One region of the Mesorhizobium loti R88b genome, then DNA from elsewhere that is predicted to be linked to it. Evidence: riboswitches for the same ligand, from Rfam matches in the RefSeq annotation. Region 1 holds a riboswitch; each other region holds the start of a gene.
The links. A riboswitch is a leader RNA that binds a small molecule or an ion and turns the genes downstream of it on or off. The one in region 1 is predicted to bind thiamine pyrophosphate.

Region 2: another riboswitch for thiamine pyrophosphate. It lies ahead of EB235_RS16935 (YkoF family thiamine/hydroxymethylpyrimidine-binding protein); the one in region 1 lies ahead of thiC (phosphomethylpyrimidine synthase ThiC).
Region 3: another riboswitch for thiamine pyrophosphate. It lies ahead of thiB (thiamine ABC transporter substrate binding subunit); the one in region 1 lies ahead of thiC (phosphomethylpyrimidine synthase ThiC).

Annotation. Positions count from the first base shown of each region.
Region 1 covers NZ_CP033367.1:7,017,917-7,024,440, reverse strand. Annotated here, with positions in the region: gene EB235_RS33855 (hydroxymethylpyrimidine/phosphomethylpyrimidine kinase) at 1-418, opposite strand, end outside; gene EB235_RS33850 (thiamine phosphate synthase) at 409-1,014, opposite strand; gene EB235_RS33845 (thiazole synthase) at 1,011-1,784, opposite strand; gene thiS (sulfur carrier protein ThiS) at 1,786-1,983, opposite strand; gene thiO (glycine oxidase ThiO) at 1,952-2,953, opposite strand; gene thiC (phosphomethylpyrimidine synthase ThiC) at 2,950-4,785, opposite strand; TPP riboswitch at 4,890-5,006, opposite strand; gene queE (7-carboxy-7-deazaguanine synthase QueE) at 5,287-6,024, opposite strand; gene queD (6-carboxytetrahydropterin synthase QueD) at 6,021-6,377, opposite strand; gene queC (7-cyano-7-deazaguanine synthase QueC) at 6,377-6,524, opposite strand, start outside.
Region 2 covers NZ_CP033367.1:3,449,186-3,455,709, forward strand. Annotated here, with positions in the region: gene EB235_RS16910 (GNAT family N-acetyltransferase) at 108-506, shown strand; gene EB235_RS16915 (hypothetical protein) at 688-1,395, opposite strand; gene EB235_RS16920 (glycosyltransferase family 39 protein) at 1,605-3,140, shown strand; gene msrA (peptide-methionine (S)-S-oxide reductase MsrA) at 3,331-3,849, shown strand; gene EB235_RS16930 (hypothetical protein) at 3,950-4,276, opposite strand; TPP riboswitch at 4,472-4,585, shown strand; gene EB235_RS16935 (YkoF family thiamine/hydroxymethylpyrimidine-binding protein) at 4,576-5,184, shown strand; gene EB235_RS16940 (ABC transporter permease) at 5,224-6,039, shown strand; gene EB235_RS16945 (ABC transporter ATP-binding protein) at 6,036-6,524, shown strand, end outside.
Region 3 covers NZ_CP033367.1:1,537,210-1,543,733, forward strand. Annotated here, with positions in the region: gene EB235_RS07465 (ABC-F family ATP-binding cassette domain-containing protein) at 1-625, opposite strand, end outside; gene EB235_RS07470 (thiamine diphosphokinase) at 627-1,286, opposite strand; TPP riboswitch at 1,375-1,489, shown strand; gene thiB (thiamine ABC transporter substrate binding subunit) at 1,533-2,531, shown strand; gene thiP (thiamine/thiamine pyrophosphate ABC transporter permease) at 2,539-4,164, shown strand; gene thiQ (thiamine ABC transporter ATP-binding protein) at 4,157-4,933, shown strand; gene EB235_RS07490 (M48 family metalloprotease) at 5,194-6,524, shown strand, end outside.

The DNA.
Region 1 (6,524 bases):
GCGTTACAAGCCGGCAGATCGGCATCAGATCGTGGCGCAGCATATTAATGGCATCGTCCGCCAGCAGATTGCGTCCCGAGGTAGAGGCCAGGACCGGGTCGAGTACCACAGGCACTTGGCGGTTGACCAAAACAGCGCCGACTGCCTCAACAGCCGCCGATGTCCCAATCATGCCTATCTTGACGGCCGCGACAGCGTTGGCAGCGAACGCGGCGCGCATCTGAGCGGCGACAAGCTCCGACGGCACAAGCTTGACGTGCTCGACAGCCGAGTGCGTCTGGACTGTCACGGCGGTGATGGCAAGACAACTGCGCAGCCCGAAGGCGGAAACCGTTTCTATATCGCGGGCAATTCCAGCTCCACCGCTGGAGTCCGACCCGCCAACGACAAGCACATGCGGTTCTCGCCTCAGCGCCATCGCTCCGTCTTTTCGATCCATTCTCGTGTGCGCGCTTCGGGATCGGCATTCAGCGTGATGTCGGTGACCACTGCCGCGCTATCGGCGTCCGCCGCGAAAACACCGTTGAGCCTGTCAGGGTTGAGACCGCCAATGGCGACCAATGGGATTGGCGCGACCCGGCGCTTCCACTCGCTGATCCGTTCGAGCCCTTGCGGCGCCCATTTCATCGTCTTCAGGATGGTCGGATAGATCGGCCCAAGCGCGATATAGTCCGGCCCGGCGGCCATCGCCGTTTCCAGTTCGATATCATCATGTGTGCTCAGTCCGAGCCTCACGCCGGCTACCCGAATCCGCGAACGATCGGCGGTCTGCAAATCCTCCTGGCCAAGGTGGACGAAGTCGCAGCCTTCCTCGATTGCCAGGCGCCAGTGGTCGTTGACGATGAGCTGGCAACGGTTTTGGGCGCACAAGGCCTTTGCCTTGCGGATCTCCGCGCGCAACCCGGCCTCATCCATGGTCTTGATGCGAAGCTGAACCAGCTTGACGCCGAGTGGGACCAGCCGTTCGATCCAGGCAGCGCTGTCGACGATCAGGTAGAAGGGATCGAGTTTCATGAAAAAACGGCTCTGCCAATTGTCGGCGTCGATGGCACGGCGACGTCGCGCGGTTCGAGCATTCCCGAGCTGTAAGCTTCACGGCCGGCTTCGACAGCCTTGCCGAACGCACGCGCCATGCCGACCGGATCAGCCGCCCTGGCGACCGCCGTGTTCAGCAGCACGGCGTCAAAGCCGAGTTCCATGACGGTTGCCGCGTGCGACGGCCGTCCGAGCCCCGCATCCACAATGAGCGGGACATCCGGGAAGTGTCCGCGCATCGAACGCAGTGCCATGATGTTGACCGGCCCGAGGGCGGAACCGATCGGTGCGCACCACGGCATCAGGACCTTGCAGCCCGCCTCCAGCAGCCGCTCGGCGACAACAAGGTCGTCGGTGGTATAGGGAAATACCGTAAAACCGTCCTCGCACAGGATGCGCGCGGCTTCGACCAGGCCGAACACGTCCGGTTGCAGCGTGTCCTGGTTGCCGATCACTTCGAGCTTGATCCAGCTCGTGCCGAACACTTCGCGCGCCATCTTCGCGGTCGTGACCGCTTCCTTGACGGAGTGGCAGCCGGCAGTGTTGGGAAGGATTCTCGTGCCGAGCGCGCGGATCAACGACCAGAATTTTTCGCCGGCCCTCCCGCCTGCCATCTCACGCCGCAACGAGACGGTCACCACCGATGTGCCCGACGCCTTGACCGCATCGGCAAGGATGGCCGGTGAAGGATACTGAGCCGTGCCGAGAAGCAGCCGCGAGGGAAGCGACGTTCCGAAAAGTTCGAACATGCTAGCCTCCCTGCATGGGCGAGAGGATTTCGATCCGGTCGCCGTCGCTCAACTGGAACTCCGCGCGGTTGGCTTTGTGTACGAGGTCGCTGTTGACGGCGGTTGCTAGCCAATCGCCTTCATAGTCGAGCGCGGCAAGCAGCGCCGCCAGCGATGTGGCGGCGGTCTCAAGCGGTTCGCCGTTGACGATCAGATTCATGTGCAAACTCCGCGGGTTTGTCGTGACTGAAGACAAGCTCGGCCGCCTGGCGCGCCATGGCTGGGGCGAGCAGAAAGCCATGGCGATAGAGCCCGTTGATCGCGACCGTGTTTCCGAGTGCCTCGATACGCGGCAGGTTGTCGGGAAAGGCCGGACGAACGCCGACACCGGTTTCAACGATCTCGGCCTCGCCAAAGGCCGGATGGAGGGCATAGGCGGCACCTAGAAGCTCCATCATCGAACGCGCCCTGACCGGTCCACTGGACTGGCTCTCGATCATCGTCGCGCCGACCATGAAATGGTGGTCGGCACGCGGCACCACATAGAGCGGAAAGCGTGGATGCAGCAGACGGACCGGGCGTGACAGCGAGACTTCAGGCGTTCGCAGGATCAGCATCTCGCCACGAACGCCACGCAGCCGGTCGTCGCCCGTCGCTATTCCCGTGCAGTCGATCTGGCGATCGAACCCGGAAACAGCCTGGGCATCGGCGCAGAAGTGGAATTCGACTCCCATCGCCGCCAGCCTGTCATGAAGTAACGCCATCGCCTGGCGCGGGTCGAGATGGGCTTCGTCGGAGAAAAGCAGTCCGCGGCGGAAGCGGCCGGCGAGGTCGGGCTCCAGCAATGCGATTTCATCCTCATCGACGCGCCGATGACCCGACGTGCGGCTGGCGAACCGGTCGAGTTCGCCCGCGTCGCGCGGCGCGGCCACGACCAGTGTTCCGGCCCGCGTCACCTGCCCGGGCGTTGCCGCCTCCCACCAGTCGGCGGCATCGCGTCCGAGATCCAGCACCGGTTGCTCGGCGCTTTCGAGCTCGCACCATGGCGCCAGCATGCCGCCGGCGAACCACGACGCATTGCCGCCGAGGCCATGCCTTGTCTCCGCAACGGTCACCGCCGCGCCGCGCGTGGCGAGTTCGAAGGCGACGGTGAGGCCGGCGATGCCGGCCCCTTTGACCAGCACCCTCATGACGGCTCCGGCGCCCCTGTCATGAGTGCTACGCCGGTCTTGTCAGCCGGCACATAGAGATCGCCACCCGCGCGATATTTCGCCGCCATCGCCGCCATGCCTTCCTTCTGTGCCTCGGCGCGGATGTCGTGGGAAATGCGCATCGAGCAGAATTTCGGCCCGCACATCGAGCAGAAATGCGCCACCTTGTGCGCCTCCTTGGGCAAGGTCTGGTCGTGGAAGGACCGCGCGGTTTCAGGATCGAGCGACAGGTTGAACTGGTCCTCCCAGCGGAACTCGAAGCGCGCGCGGGAGAGGGCATCATCCCTGACTTTCGCCGCCGGATGGCCCTTCGCCAGATCGGCGGCATGGGCGGCGATCTTGTAGGTGATCACCCCAATCTTGACGTCGTTGCGATCGGGAAGGCCGAGATGTTCCTTCGGCGTGACGTAGCAGAGCATGGCGGTGCCGAACCACCCGATCATGGCAGCACCAATGCCGGAGGTGATGTGGTCATAGCCCGGCGCAATGTCGGTCGTCAGCGGTCCAAGCGTGTAGAACGGCGCCTCGCCGCAAACGGCGAGCTGCTTGTCCATGTTCTCCTTGATCTTGTGCATCGGCACGTGGCCAGGCCCCTCGATCATCACCTGGCAATCCTTGGCCCAGGCGATCTGCGTCAGCTCGCCAAGCGTTTCCAGCTCGGCGAATTGCGCCGCGTCGTTGGCGTCGGCGATCGAGCCGGGACGAAGACCGTCGCCAAGCGAGAAGGACACGTCATAGGCGCGGCAGATGTCGCAGATTTCCGCGAAGTGCTCGTAGAGAAAGCTTTCCCGGTGATGCTGCAGGCACCATTTGGCCATGATCGAACCGCCGCGCGAGACGATGCCCGTGACCCGGTCGACAGTCAGCGGGATGTAGTGCAGCCGCATGCCGGCGTGGATGGTGAAATAGTCGACGCCCTGCTCGGCCTGCTCGATCAGTGTGTCGCGGTAGACCTCCCAGGTAAGGTCCTCGGCAATGCCGTTGACCTTTTCGAGCGCCTGATAGAGCGGCACCGTGCCGATCGGCACCGGCGCATTGCGTACGATCCATTCACGGATGTTGTGGATGTTGCGGCCGGTCGACAGGTCCATCACCGTGTCGGCGCCCCAGCGGATCGCCCAGACCATCTTTTCGACCTCTTCGGCCATCGAGGAGGTGACGGCGGAATTGCCTATATTGGCGTTGATCTTCACCAGGAAATTGCGGCCGATGATCATCGGCTCGCTTTCGGGATGATTGATGTTGGCGGGAATGATCGCACGCCCGCGCGCAACCTCATCGCGCACGAATTCCGGCGTGACGAAGTCTGGGATCGCCGCGCCGAAGGCTTCGCCGTCACGCTCAAGCTTGCCACGCAGCATCTCGCGGCCGAGGTTTTCGCGGATGGCGACGAACTCCATCTCGGGCGTGATGATGCCGGCGCGCGCATAGGCGAGCTGGGTCACCGCCTTGCCCTGCTTGGCCCTGAGTGGCCGGTTGCGAGTGAGAAATTCCGGCGTCAGGCGCTCGCCGGTCGCAAATCCGTTGTCCTCCGGCCGGACATGGCGGCCGTCATAGGCCTCGACATCGCCGCGCGCTGTGATCCATTCGTTACGAAGCCGGGCAAGGCCATTTTCGATGCTGGTTTCGACAATCGGGTCGGTATAGGGGCCGGACGGATCGTAGACGATGACGGGCGGTTCGCCGGCCGTCGGATGGACGGAGATTTCGCGCATCGGCACCTTGATGTGCGGATGGAGGACGCCGGACTTGTGAATCTTCCGTGAGGCGGGCAGCGGTCCCGTCGACACGGCTGGGGTGAGGGCATTCATCTTGAGGCTCCTTTGCTCATGCATTGGAGACCCAGTTCTGTGCCGGAAGGATGAAAAGACGCTTTTGTCGACCTGTTCAAAACAGGTCTTCGGGCGTGAACTCCCGCAAAGCGCTTGCACCGTCCCTACGCCAGTATGAACTGGATCAGGTTCAACGGGTCACTGCGCCGCGAAAGCCAGCAGTATCTCAGCCCCTTGCCGGGACTCCCCTGGTGAATGCGTCGAATTGAATGGGCCGGCGCTATTTTGTCAAGCGCATTCGTCCCGCAGCGGTGATCGACGACCAAACAAACCCAGCGGAAAAGCATGCTAGTATCGAGAGCAAGTGACGCCCCAGAGCAGCGGTGAAGCGCCCCCAATAAGGCGAGCCCTCATGCGGATTCGGTGCCTTTTCCAGCACGGTATTTTCGGGGCTTTCCGGAACGACGCTGCTGCCGCCCAGTTGGGTGAGATTGCTATAGATGTCTGTCTTGCTCGTCGTCGGCAATCCTTCCCCTTCGGCTAGACGCCCCGTCTGTTTCCCCAGAGCAGAACATGAAGCTGCGGCAGTACACGCGCCTCGAACCACCTGTCACGAGTCACCTTTTCAACCAGCCATTCCATGCGCCTCATCACACCGGCCATGTCGATGAACGCGTCTTCGTCGCCGGGACGCGGCGGCGTGTGATTGCCGGGCTGCAGATAGACGGGTAATTGCGGGTAGCGCGCCGCGGCGTCTTTGGCATAGGCATAGTCATCATCGTCGAAGACAACGAGCTTGAGCGCCATCTGCGGCTTATCCTGCGCCGCCTCTAAGCAGGCGTCGAACGCGGCCCAATCTGTCGTCATTTCGCTTGAGGGCGGCTTAGGGCTTAGTACCAGCACGTCGAGATCCGCGAACCATTGCTTAGACACCGAGCCTTGGGTTTCCAATGCAAAACGGTAGCCCTCACCATGCCCGCGGTCGATCAACTGGCTAAGCGGCTGGATGGCCGGATTGCCGCCCGACAGCGATACCATCACGGGCTGACCGCCGGAAAGCGCAATGACCTTTTGCCAAACCGCGTCGGGAGACATCATCTCCCAATCATGGCGGAAGCGACGGTCCACCGCATGCAGGCTGTCGCACCAGGAACAGCGATAATCGCACCCGCCGGTTCTTACGAACACCGTCGGCAAGCCGATCAGCACGCCTTCGCCCTGAATGGTCGGCCCAAAAATCTCGCTCACCCGGATTCCGGGATGCAACGCGCAAGTCATGGTCGGTATTCCGCCCAGGTTTTCGGCGTCTCGCTCACCCGCACGGCGGAGGTTTCGGGTAGCCGCACCTTGCACCAGTCGTAGAAGTGCCTGGCCAGGTATTCCGCTGTGGCATGGTCATGCCCAAGCACGTCGTTAAGATGCCGATGGTCGAAGGTCCCATCGATGTAGTGCTTGAACGCCGCCAGATCTTGGTAGTCGCGCACAAAGCCGTGTTCGTCCAGTTCGCCACCTGAAAGCTCCACTACGACGATGTAGTTGTGGCCGTGCAGACGTGCGCACTGATGACCTGGTGGCAAGGAGGTGAGCTGATGCGAGGCCGAGAAGTGGAACTCTTTGGTAATGTGGAACATTACGCGCTCCTTGTCTGGATAGCGTGGAGCCAGAAGTCTGCGTCCCCATAATCTGTCGGGTCGGTGATGCCGGCCAGATCGAATGCTTCGCGCCGTTCGACGCATGTCCCGCAGCGACCGCAATGACGTGCACCGCCCTTGTAGCAG
Region 2 (6,524 bases), 3.6 Mb from region 1:
ACTCGCGGTGGCGTTGATCCAGTCCGGGCTTATGAATGCTTATTGAACGATACGACGGAAACCGGGAGGCTTTGCGGCCGCTGTTTGTCCTGGCCGACGATTCCCCCATGCAGATCTCCAGATATATCGACCAGGGCGAGGTGCTCGTCGCGCGCGATGGCGGGAGGATCGTCGGCCATGTGCAGATCATCGAGACAGACGAGGGCGATGTCTACGAGCTCAAGAGCCTTGCGGTCCGTCCGGCAAGGCAGAGCGAGGGGTTGGGGCGTGCCCTTGTCGCGGCGGCAATCACCCGCTGCCGCGAGCGCAACGGCCGGCGCCTGATAGTTTCCACGGCAACCGCCGATATCGGCAATCTGCGGTTTTACCAGCGGCAGGGCTTTCGGATGTGCCGCATCGTGCAGGATGCTTTCGGGCCATCGACCGGTTACCCCGAAGGCTTGGCTGTGAACGGCATTCCGCTGCGCGACCAGGTGGTCTTCGAACGCGACCTCGGCGCGGACTGAGGAATCTTCCGCCCGCGCTCCAGTCGCAGACAACCCAATAGCCCGCTCCGGTTCGCCGCACGGGCTATTTTGCGTTTTGACCCTAAAGCGCGCTGCGTCTGAAGGGATTCCTGCGGCGCGCTTTAGGTCTTTGTTTTCATGCATGTCGCCCAAAACCGGGGCCACTTTTGGGCGACATGCACTAAGCCAGGATGTTGACGGCGCGGGCAGCGACCAGCGCGATCGTCAGCAGCGAGATCATCGCTTCCGCCATCATCAGCAGCTTGGCGCGCTGGGAGAGCGGCAAGGTGTCGGTCGGCGAAAACGCCGTCGCATTGGTGAAGGCGAGGAAGAAATAGTCGACGAAACCGGGCAGCCAGTGGCTAAGCTCGCGGTCATTCAACGTCATCTGTGCAAACAGGAAATCGGCCTGCGCCAGCTTGACGAGGCCACAGGTCGGCGGCCCGCCCCGGTCGGTGCTCCAGAACCACAAGGCGAAGACGATAACGTTGGTGACCCAGATGTTGAGGGCATCAATCAGCAGTGTCGTGCCGCTGTTGCCGGCATGGCCCTCCAGCAACGCTCGCACCAGCAAGACCAGCGAACCGCAATTCATGACGCTGATGATCGCGGTCATGGTCAAGGCCGTCCGGCGGATCATGACGCGAAACTGGCCGATCGCATGCCATTCGTGATCCTCGACCGCCTTTCTGGTGGCGGCCTGTGTCCAGGCGGTCGCCACCGATAGGGGCAACAGCAGCGCGGCCTCGAGCGCCGGGGCCAGCCAGCGCGGCCCGAAGGAGAGGTTGTTGATGACGAGAAGCTGCAGGCAGATGATGACGAGGACGGCCGCACGCGCCATCCAGAAGTCGAGCGCGCGGTAGTGAATGACGGCGTGCTGGTGACGCATGATGGATCCAGAGACTTGGGGGACAGGGGGTGACACAGGCTGTCTGCCTGAGCATGGCAGGAAGCGGCGAATGTCGTGCTCAATCTTGGCCCCGCAATGGCGGTGCAAGTATACATTTTCGTAAGCTTTGATATCGGCACTATTCGGAAAACCGGACGATGTGGTTTAAGCGCCGCATGGCCGGAATAGATGACTCCATGGATGGTTGGATGCCGGCAGGACTGCCTGCTTCCGGTGTTGACTCGCCATCGGCCTGGGCTGTCCTGCTTCGTCATCCCTTGTATTTGCTGGCGCTTTTGTGCCTTGCACAGATTTTTTGCTGGACGCTGGTGCCGGCGCTGGTCGATCCGGCACCGCCCGGCGATGTCGTGGAAGGCTTCATGTGGGGCCGCGAATGGGTGCTTTTGACCTACAAGCATCCGCAGCTCCCCGGCTGGCTGCTCGAGATCAGCCATCTCCTGACGGGGTCGTTTCGCTGGCCGCAATATCTGCTCGCCCAGTTGACGATCTCCTCAACTTTCATCCTGGTCTATCTGCTGGCCCGCGACATGCTCGGGCAAAATCGCGCGCTGGCCGCCGTGCTGTTGATGCCGTCGGTCTATTTTTTTGGCTGGCCCACCCCGCAATTCAATCATGATTATGCGCAGATGCCGTTCTGGGCGGCCATCTGCTGGCTGTTGTGGCGCGCCGGCCGTGGGAGCGGGCCTGGTTGGTGGCTGGCGCTCGGGCTGGTGTCGGGCGTCGGGCTCTATGCCAAGTTCTCCACCGGCTTGCTGCTTGTGTTCGGCGCTCTCTGGCTGCTGTCCGACGCGCGAGCGCGCAGCCGGCTCGCGACGCCGTGGCCATGGCTAGGCCTTGTCGTTTTTCTCGCCGTCGCCGCGCCGCTGGCCATCGCGCTCTACCGCCTCGACTTCCTGCCGCTGACTTATTTCGCCGACCGCGATGCATGGGTCACCGAGCACCGTGCGCGCCTTTATTATATCGGTGTCCAACTGGCCGGGCTCTCCGGCTTTCTCCTGGTGTTGGCAATATCAGGGCTGCTGCGACGTTCGCCGGCCCCTGAAAGGCCTGTCGAGCGCGGCACGCTCGTCTACCTCCTGTGGATGGGAATTGGGCCGGCGGTGCTCGTCATGGCGGCCTCGTTGATCACCGGCACCGGCGAGGCCTGGGGCGCGCCGATGTACAATCTTGTCGGTGTCGTGGTGCTGGCCGTGGTTGGCCACCGGCTCGGTGCCTCCGAAATGCGCAAGCTGGCAATCTGCGCCTTCATCTGCATCGTCACCATGTCAGGCGCCTATGCGGCCATCCGCTGGACGGACTGCAATCTGCGAGGGCGCATGGACGCCGTCTGCTGGCCGGCGCAGCCGATCTCGGACGAGGCCGAAGCGGTCTGGCACGCGGCGGCGCCCGGCCGGCTCGACATCGTCGGCGGCGATACCAATCTCGCCATGCTGGCCGGCCTCGATGCCTATGACAAGCCGTCGATCTTCACCGACCTCAACATGCGGTTCGCACCCTGGATAACGAGGCAGCGGCTGCTTGATCACGGCATGCTTATGGTCTGGTCGGGGCGCGGCGTGCCGCCGCGGCTGCGGGCATGGCTGGGCAACGTTCCGGTCAAGACCGTTCTTTTCAACTGGTCGCGCGAAGCGCCGCCTGTGCCAATCAGTTTTGCCGCCATTCCACCTGGTGTGCGCAACCTGCCGGCTGCGATAGACAGCGGGACCCGGGATCCGGGCAGCTGAAGTCAGCGCACGGTTCAATCCCGTCTCGCGTCATGATCGTTCCTTCCCGCATGATCGCCGGGCCGCCGCGTTTCGGGGCGACTGGACGAAACAGGCGACAATGCCCATTTATGGAAAGATCCAATTTTGTTTGCGAATTCCGGACGGGAAACCGATACACAGCTGGAATTGCTTTGTGAGGAGACGTGACATGGCGACTTCGACCGAACGCGCAGTGCTTGCCGGTGGCTGTTTCTGGGGCATGCAGGATCTGATACGGCGCTATCCCGGCGTCATCTCCACCCGCGTCGGCTATAGCGGGGGTGATGTGCCCAACGCCACCTACCGCAACCACGGCAGTCATGCCGAAGCCATCGAGATCAATTTCGATCCGGCGGTGATCAGCTTTCGCACGCTGCTGGAGCGCTTTTTCCAGATCCACGATCCGACGACGCGCAACCGCCAGGGCAACGATGTCGGGATGAGCTACCGCTCGGCAATCTACTACACCAGCGACGAGCAAAAGCGCGTTGCCGAAGACACCATCGCCGATGTCGATGCCTCCGGCCTATGGCCCGGCAAGGTCGTCACCGAAGTCGCGGCGGCCGGCCCCTTCTGGGAGGCCGAGCCAGAGCACCAGGACTATCTGGAGAAATATCCCAACGGCTACACCTGCCATTTCGTCAGGCCGGGCTGGAAGTTGCCGGTTCGCGAGAAGGCGGTGTCGTAACATCTAAACTGATCGCAGGGCTGTGACCTGGCACAGCTGTCCTGTTAACAAAAAGCCGCGGAGCAAATGCTCCGCGGCTTTTTTGCGCTTGGCACCAAGCTTACTTGCCGCAGTTGTTGTCATTCACGGTTGGCGCCGTCGCATTGCCGTTGGCATCGGACTGCGCGCCCTGCGGGTTGGTCGGACAATTCTTGTCCGCATTGGAATTCATGTCACCAGGCGCAGTGTTCGTGCTGTTGGTCGCCGACGAGTCAACGTTGTTGGGGTCGACTGTGTTGGGCGAAGCAGGGGTGGCCGGGTCTACCGTCACGGACTTGCCGCTCCCGCCGCTGCTTCCATCAGTGCCGTTCGCGCCTGTGCTTTGCGCCATGGCGGACGTGGCAAGAGCAACGGTGAAAGCCGAAGCTGCGAGGATTTTCATGAACATGGTCTGTCTCCATTTCTGTGAATTCGTCGCTTCGCGACTGGTGAGACAACCTCTCGGGTCGATGAAGGTTCCCGATAAAATTCGACGTCCTGAGGCGGTGCCCGGTTCGCGTCCAACGTCAGACCTGGCGCAATGCTTTTGGCATAGAGGCTTGAAAAAAATGCTTTCCCGATCGACCGAATGGTGCTTTAACGCGCCCATCCACAGGGGTGCTCCGTACGGTCGGGGCTGAGACGGGGGCGGCAAGCCCACAGACCCTAGAAGCTGATCTGGGTAATACCAGCGGAGCGAGGCGGGCGATGTTTTCAGGCGCACAGATTTCCCTATATCCCATGGCCGACGATTTCGTCGGCGTCATCCTTGGCGCGCTCGGTGCGCTCGATCCCTGGCGGGACAGGCTCAGGATCGAGACCGACGACATCTCGACCTTGCTGGTCGGCCCGCCCGAAGTGTTGTTCCCGGCTTTGCGCGACCTGTTCGTGGCGGCGGCGCGCAGCGGCAAGCATTGCGTGCTGTCGGCAACCATTTCGCGCGGCTGCCCGGGCGAGCCGGACGATCCGATCTGCCGCACCGATACGCTTGGCGGGCCTGTCGGGCCGCTTGGCCCGCGCAAGGAAGCCGCCATCACCGCCGTGCGCAATGCTGCTGCCACCGGCCAGCCGGCCGCGGCGCAGTTCTCGCTTTATGTGATGGGCACCGGCGACCACATGGACGAGATCTATGGCTGCATCGATTTCCTGAAGCAGTCCGGCGTCTACGATCGCTCCAAGAATTTTTGCACCAAACTGCGCGGCGATACGGGCGCGATCTTTTCGGCGCTGAATGAGGCCTTCTGCCGCTTCGGGCCGGGGGCCGGCCACGTAACCCTCGACGTCACGGTCTCGGCCAATAGCCCGTCGGCTGTCTAGCCGGCCGCGCTTGCGCGCGACCCGTCAAAGGTTATCCCCGTGGTCTCATCATCAGTCGCGTTGCGCCCGCTCGCGGGTTCCCTTGCCAAGGCAATACCCGCTGTCCTCTCGGTTGGATTGCTCCTTGTGGCGTGGGAACTCTACGCGACCTATTCCGGCATCAAGCCGACGATCCTGCCGGCGCCGTCACGCGTCTTCCAACAGGCGATGCTCAATCGTGAGGCGCTGATTGACAACGCCATTCCCACCATCGGCGCCACGCTGATCGGCTTTGCCTGTTCGTTGAGCGCCGCCTTCGTTCTATCGATGCTGGTCGATTTTTTCCGGCCGTTGCGGCGCGCGCTGTTTCCGGTCTTCATCGTCAGCCAGACCTTGCCGCTGGTGGCGATCGCGCCACTGGTGGTGCTGTGGTTCGGCTTCGGGCTGATGCCGAAGATACTGCTGGTGGCGCTGGTTACCTTCTTTCCGATGCTGGTAGCTCTGGTGCAGGGTTACGATGCGACGGAGGCCGAGATCGGCCAGATGCTGCGCGCCATGGGGGCAGGGCGTTGGCGCGTCTTCATGCTGGCGCGGCTGCCTTCGGCGCTGCCCTATTTCTTCGCCGGCCTGCGGATCTCCATCACCTATGCCGTGGTCGGCGCGATCTTCGCCGAATATGCGGGCGCGGCCAAAGGGCTCGGCATCTACATGCTCAACGCCAAGAACAATTTCCGCCCCGATCTGGTGCTGGCCGCCGTCGGTGTCAGTGCCGCGCTCACGCTCACCCTGTTCGGGCTGACCGCGTTTTTGCAGCGCCTCGCCATGCCCTGGGAGCGGGCCGGCCGGCAGCCTACGCGAAAGGGGCCGCGGCGATGAGCCGGCTCGAATTGCGGCATGTGCGCAAGGCGTTTGGCGGGCTCGATGTGCTCGCCGACATTTCGCTCAAAGTCGGTGCCGGCGAGTTCGTCTCGATCCTTGGGCCTTCGGGCGCCGGCAAGTCGACGCTGTTCCAGCTTCTGACGGGTGCGGAGCACGGCGGGGGCGAGATGCTCTTCGACGGTGCGCCGCTCGACGACCATGGCAGGCATTTCGCCTTCATGCCGCAGCGCGATGCGCTGATGCCGTGGCGGCGCATCCTCGACAACGCGACGCTCGGGCTCGAGGTGCAAGGCGTCAGGCGCAGGGCGGCTCGGGCACGCGTCGCGCCGCTGTTTGCCGAGTTCGGGCTTGCCGGCTTCGAGCGGCATTTCCCGGCGCAGCTTTCGGGCGGCATGCGCCAGCGCGCGGCGCTTTTGCGCACCGTTGTGCAGGAGCGCGACATGCTTTTGCTCGATGAGCCGTTCGGTGCGCTCGACGCACTG
Region 3 (6,524 bases), 1.7 Mb from region 1:
CGCGCCACTCCTCGAAATGGCCAAAGCCCTTGTCCAGCCGGCGGGTCTGGCCACGGTCGAGCCAGACAGTGGCGCGCGACACGCGCTCGAGGAAGCGGCGGTCGTGCGAGATGACGATCAGTGCCGAAGAGGTGCGGATGAGCTCTTCTTCAAGCCATTCGATGACGGACAAATCAAGATGATTAGTCGGCTCATCAAGCAGCAGAATGTCAGGCTCCGGCGCCATGACACGGGCAAGGGCGGCGCGCCTGGCCTCACCGCCCGACAGATCGTTCGGCCGCTCCTCGCCCGACAGGCCGAGATGCTCCATCAGATAGCTGGCGCGGTAGGGATCGTCGGCGGGCCCGAGCCCGGCCTCGACATAGGCGCGCACGGTGGCGAAACCTTCCATGTCGGGCATCTGCGGCAGATAGCGGACGGTCGCCGAGGGCTGGCGAAACACTTCGCCGTCCTGCGGCTCAATCATACCGGCGGCGATCTTGAGCAGGGTCGACTTGCCAGAGCCGTTGCGGCCGACCAGTGCGATCTTGTCGCCGGCTGAAGCCGACAAGGCAGCACCATCGAGCAGTGGTGTGCCGCCGAAGGTCAACTTTATCCCGTCGAGATTGAGAAGGGGCGGGGCCATGTCAGCTTTCGGGCAAGGGAAAGGGATGAGCGAGTAGCAGGGCGCGACCGTGACCGAGCGCGATTTCGAGGCGACCCCCAGTCTTGTCGAACTTGACCTCGTTGGAGATGGTCAGTGACGAGCCGAAGGCAACCTCGACCTTGCTCAGCGGCCATTTGGCGCCTGTAACGGTCAGGCCGGCAAGTTCGGAAAAGCCGAGGATCGAAAACAACGTGCCGTCGGCATAGTCGAAGCGGGCCTTTCCCACCAGCAGGGGTACAGCTTCCTGGGCGCCGCTGGTCAGCAGCACGTCCGTTCCGGCCTCGCCCAGCCGCAGGGCGAGCGCCAGATGCAGGAAGGCGTGATCGGCACGCTTGCCGCCGAACGCGCCCGCCAGCACCAGTCGGGTGGCGCCGCGTTCAAGTGCCGCGGCGATCGCCAGTTCGCCATCGGTCTTGTCCTTCTCCGCCGGAAAGGTCTGGCGGGGCACGGCGGCGAGAGCGTCCGGCAGATTGGCCGGCACTGAATCGAAATCACCCACCCACAGTTCCGGCACAAGGCCGAGCAGCCGCGCATGGCCAATGCCGGCATCGGCGGCGATGACGCGCGTGCTCTCGACCTGGCGGTCGAGCCGGGGCGTGCGGATGAGATCGCCGCCAAGCAGGATGGTGAATGTGCTCATATCCCGTGGCCCTTACCAGCCCGGCAGCCGAAACGGAAGGCCGGCAAACTGCCACTTGCGTGGTTCGTCGGCCGGGCCTATGTGTCGAAACGCTCTAACGGGGTGCCGGCTGCGATCTTCGCGGACCGGCTGAGAGGCAGTATCGCCAACCCGCTGAACCTGATCCGGTTTGTACCGGCGGAGGGATTAGACGTTTCGGACAGTCCGACGCCTCAATTCCTTTCAATTCGAACGAAGGAGGCGCCGATGCGCACGCTTTTATACTCTCTTGCCTCAGCCATGATCGTGGTGCTGTCCGGGCCGGCCTTGGCCAAGGACAAGCTCACCGTCTACACCTATGAGAGCTTCACCGCCGACTGGGGTCCCGGCCCCGTGGTGAAGAAGGAATTCGAGGCCGAATGCGGCTGCGATGTCGAGTTCGTCTCGGTCGCCGATGGCGTGGCACTGCTTAACCGCGTCAAGCTGGAAGGGGCATCGACGAAGGCCGATATCGTGCTCGGCCTCGACACCAATCTCACCGCCGATGCCAAGGCGTCAGGCCTGTTTGCCCCGCATGGCGCGGTGAGCGATGTCAACGTGCCGGGCGGCTGGAGCGACGATACTTTTGTTCCCTTTGATTACGGCTACTTTGCCGTCGTCTATGACACCGAAAAGCTGAAGACGCCGCCAAAAAGCCTGAAGGAATTGGTCGAAGGCAGCGCCGACGACAAGATCGTCATCCAGGATCCGCGCACTTCGACACCCGGTCTCGGCCTGCTCTTGTGGGTCAAGTCGGTCTATGGCGACAAGGCGCCGGAGGCCTGGGCCAAGCTCAAGACGAAAGTGCTGACCGTAACGCCGGGCTGGAGCGAGGCCTATGGCCTGTTCACCAAGGGCGAGGCGCCGATGGTGCTGTCCTACACCACCTCGCCCGCCTACCACATGGTCGCCGAGAACACGCAACGCTACCAGGCGGCGTCCTTCGAGGAAGGCGAGTATCTGCAGATCGAAGTCGCCGGTATCACCACGACTGGAGCGAAGAACCCGCTGGCGGAAAAGTTCATCGCTTTCATGACCGGACCGAAGTTTCAGGACGCGATCCCCGAGACCAACTGGATGTTCCCGGCCGGCAAGACCGACAAGCCGCTCAACCCGGCCTTCGACAAACTGGTCAAGCCAACCAAGACCTTGCTGTTCAGCCCCGAAGAGGTTGCCGCCAACCGCAAGGCCTGGGTGGATGAATGGCTGGCGGTGATGAGCAAGTAACGACGCAATGGCGCCGGCGAATCCCACAGATCCTCGCATCACCGCCGGCATCATCGCGCTCGCCGCTATCACATTGCTGATCGGCGGCGCGTTTGCCGGGTTGCTTGTCGAAGGCGCCCATGACCTTTCGGGCGCCTGGGCCGCCTTGGATTTCTACCTCCTGCGCGTTGTCCGCTTCACGCTCTGGCAAGCCGCGCTCTCGACCCTCCTTTCAGTCATCCCGGCGCTGTTCGTGGCGCGTGCCCTGTCGCGGCATCCGCGCTTTTTCGGCCGCGCCTTCATCCTGCAGCTTTTCGCCGTGCCGCTGGCGCTGCCGGCGATCGTCGCGGCGCTCGGCATCCTGGCGCTCTACGGCCGCGCCGGCTATTTCGCCGGCCTGTTCAGTGCCATCGGCGGCCAGGGCTGGCCAGGCATTTACGGTCTGTCCGGCATTCTTGTCGCCCATGTCTTCTTCAATTTGCCACTGGCAACACGGCTGTTCCTCGAGGCACTGCAGACCATACAGGCCGACCAATGGCGGTTGGCGAGCCAGCTTGGCATGGGCGCAAGGCCGGCGTTCCGGCTGATCGAATGGCCGACGCTGCGCGCAGCCTTGCCCGGGGTTGCCGGGCTGGTCTTCATGCTTTGCATCACCTCCTTCACCATCGTTCTGACGCTCGGTGGCGGACCGGCCGCGACGACGCTGGAGGTTGGTATCTACCAGGCGCTGCGCTTCGACTTCGATCCCGCGCGGGCGGTGACGTTGACATTGCTGCAGATCGCCTTGACCTTCATCGTGGTGCTGGCGCTGACCCGGCTTGGCGCCAATGTCATTGGCGATGCCAGCCTGCCGGTCGCGCCGCGCCGCTATCTCTCAGTCAACAGAGCCGAGGTGTCGCTCAACGCCGCGCTCATCGTGCTGGCGTTGCTGTTCGTTGTCGGACCGATGGTGGCCACGGTGATCGCCGGTTTGGGCGCCGATCTCGGCCGGTTGGCCGGTGAGGCCACTGTCCGGCAGGCGACGCTGACCAGCGCTGTACTCGCCTTCCTGTCGGCGCTGCTTTCGGTGATGCTGTCGCTGGCTCTCACCATAGCCCGCCGGGCACTGGCGCTGGGCCGCCGCGCCGGCCCAAAGACACTGCTCGAACACGCAACCGATACCGGCGCAGGTTTTGTCTTGGTCGTGCCGCCGATCGTCATCGGCGCCGGCTGGTTCCTGTTGCTCCGCCATGCCGGTGATGTCTTTGCCATCGCCCCGGTCATGGTCGTCACCGTCAATGCGGTGATGGCGATGCCATTCGCGCTGCGCGCCGTCCGTCCCGCCTATGATGCGGCGAGCGAGCGTCACGAGCGGCTTTGTGCGCAGCTCGGCATTTCCGGCTGGGCAAGGTTGCGGCTGGTCGATTGGCCATCCTTGCGGCGGCCGCTCGCCACCGCTTTCGCCTTCGCCATGGCGCTGTCACTGGGCGACCTCGGCGTCATCGCGCTGTTCGGCAGTGATTCCGTGCAGACCTTGCCCTACCTTCTGCTTTCGCGCATGGGCAGCTACCGCACCGAGGACGCCGCTGGCCTGGCGCTGTTGCTTGGCCTGGTCTGCCTTGCACTGGTGCTGGCAGCGGACTGGCTAGGAAGGGAAAAGGTCTGCAATGTCTGACGGGACGAAGGACAGGAAGGGTGTTCCGGTGCGGCTGGACAAGGTCTCGTTCAGCTATGGCGAGGCGCCGCTCACCTTCGATGTCGCCTTCGCCGCGGCGGAAATCACCGCCGTCATGGGGCCGAGCGGCTCGGGGAAGTCGACGCTGCTCAATCTGGTCGCCGGCTTCGAGACACCTCAGTCCGGCCGTGTGCTGATCGGCGGGGCCAATGTCGTCGCCGCGCCGCCGGCCGTGCGCCCGGTGTCGATGGTGTTCCAGGAAAACAACCTTTTCGCCCATCTTTCCGTCGAGCAGAATGTCGGGCTCGGCCGCTCGCCATCGCTGCGGCTGACCGAGGCCGACCGCGCTGATATCACCGGGGCGCTGGCGCGCACCGGCCTTGCCGGCAAGGAAAAACGCCTGCCGCGCGAACTCTCCGGCGGCGAACGGCAGCGTGTGGCGCTCGCACGTGTGCTGGTGCGCGATCGGCCGGTGCTGTTGCTCGACGAACCCTTTGCGTCGCTCGGACCCGCCTTGCGCGACGATATGCTCGACCTGGTTGCCGGCTTGCATGCAGAACGCGGCATGACGGTGCTGTTCGTGACGCACCAGCCGGAGGATGCCCGCCGCATCGGCCAGAATGTGGTGTTTCTGGACAATGGTAGCGTCGCGGCCAAAGGCACTGCGGACGATTTTTTTTACGGGGCTGGTCCGGAGGCGTTCCGGCGCTATGTTGGCACAAACATCCACACGGCTGGATCACGAGATATTGCCCGGAAGCGGACATAATTTACGCCCAAACCGGTTCGAGGCGATATGGCGCTTGCTTGCCATGACTGGAGTAGTGTGGCTAGGTCCGCTCAATACCGGTCCTGCGCAGGCCGTGATTTGCCTACAGCATCCGCCGTCCGCCCCAAGCGACGTGCGACGGATGCTGTAGCTGTTTGAAGTGGCGCGTGACACTCTTCGAAGATCGCAAGGGATTTTCGTCGTCATGCGCCAGGACCTGAAAGGAAGCCGTTCTGGCGATCGGCGCTGACAAAGTACGAATGAACCCGCTGGCGCGCTTTCTCGCCCTGGCCGGCTTTGCTGTGGCCCTGGCCAGTTGCCAGATGTTCACGCCGCCGGATGTGCAGGAATCCGGCTTTCAGCCATCCGACAAGCCGATCACGGTCGACAATGTCGGCGCCAACAGCAAGCTCGCCGAGATGGCCAAGGCGCAGCACCCGCGCATCCTGGCGACCTATGGCGGCGAGTATTCCGATCCCAAGCTCGAGCGCATGGTCGCCAAGGTCGTCGGCAATCTGACCGTGGTGTCGGCCAACCCGACCCAGACCTATCGCATCACCATCCTCAATTCGCCCAACGTCAACGCCTTCGCGCTGCCGGGCGGCTACCTCTACATCACGCGCGGCCTGTTGGCGCTGGCCAATGATTCGTCCGAACTCGCCGCCGTCATCGCGCATGAGATGGGCCACGTCACCGCCAATCACGGCTTGCAACGGCAGCAGCTCGAAGCCGAGGAAGGCCTGGCGACCAAGGTGGTCTCGGACGTGCTGGGCGACAGCCCGACCGCCAAGGCGGCTCTGATCCGCGGCAAGCTCAGGCTGGCGCAGTTCTCGCGCAACCAGGAGCTGGAGGCCGATGCCATCGGCATCAAGTCGATCGGTGAGGCCGGCTACGATCCCTATGCCGCCGGCCGCTTCCTGCAGTCGATGTCGGCCTATACCGATTTCCGCTCGATATCAGGTGCCACCGACGCCAGCCTCGACTTCCTGGCGACGCACCCCAACACGCCGCAGCGTATCGATCTGGCGCAGCGCCACGCCCGCCAGTTCGGCGCGCCCGGCTTTGGCACGCGTGACCGCGATTCCTTCCTGGCCGGCATAGACGGCCTGCTTTATGGCGACACGCCGGAAGAAGGCTATGTGCGCGGCGAGACCTTCCTGCATCCGGGGCTCGGTGTGTCGTTCACGGTCCCGGACGGTTTCATCATCGACAATTCGGCGGCAGCGGTGACGGCGACCGGGCCGGGCGACATCGCGATCCGCTTCGACGGCGTTTCGATCGACAAGAACCGGGCGCTGACCGACTATATCAGAAGCGGCTGGGTTGCCGGTCTCGTCGACAGCACTGTCAAGCAGGAAACGATCAACGGCAATGAGGCGGCGACGGCCCATGCCGGTGCCGAAGGCTGGCAGTTCGACATCGCGGTGATCCGCGCCGGCGGCCAGGTCTACCGGCTGTTGACCGCCGCACCTTCGGCCAGCACCTCGCTGGATACGGTGGCGCGCTCGGTCAGCGGGTCGTTCCGTATCCTCAGCCCTGAAGAAAAGGCGGCCTTGAAGCCGCTGCATATCCGCGTGCTCACCGTGCAGCC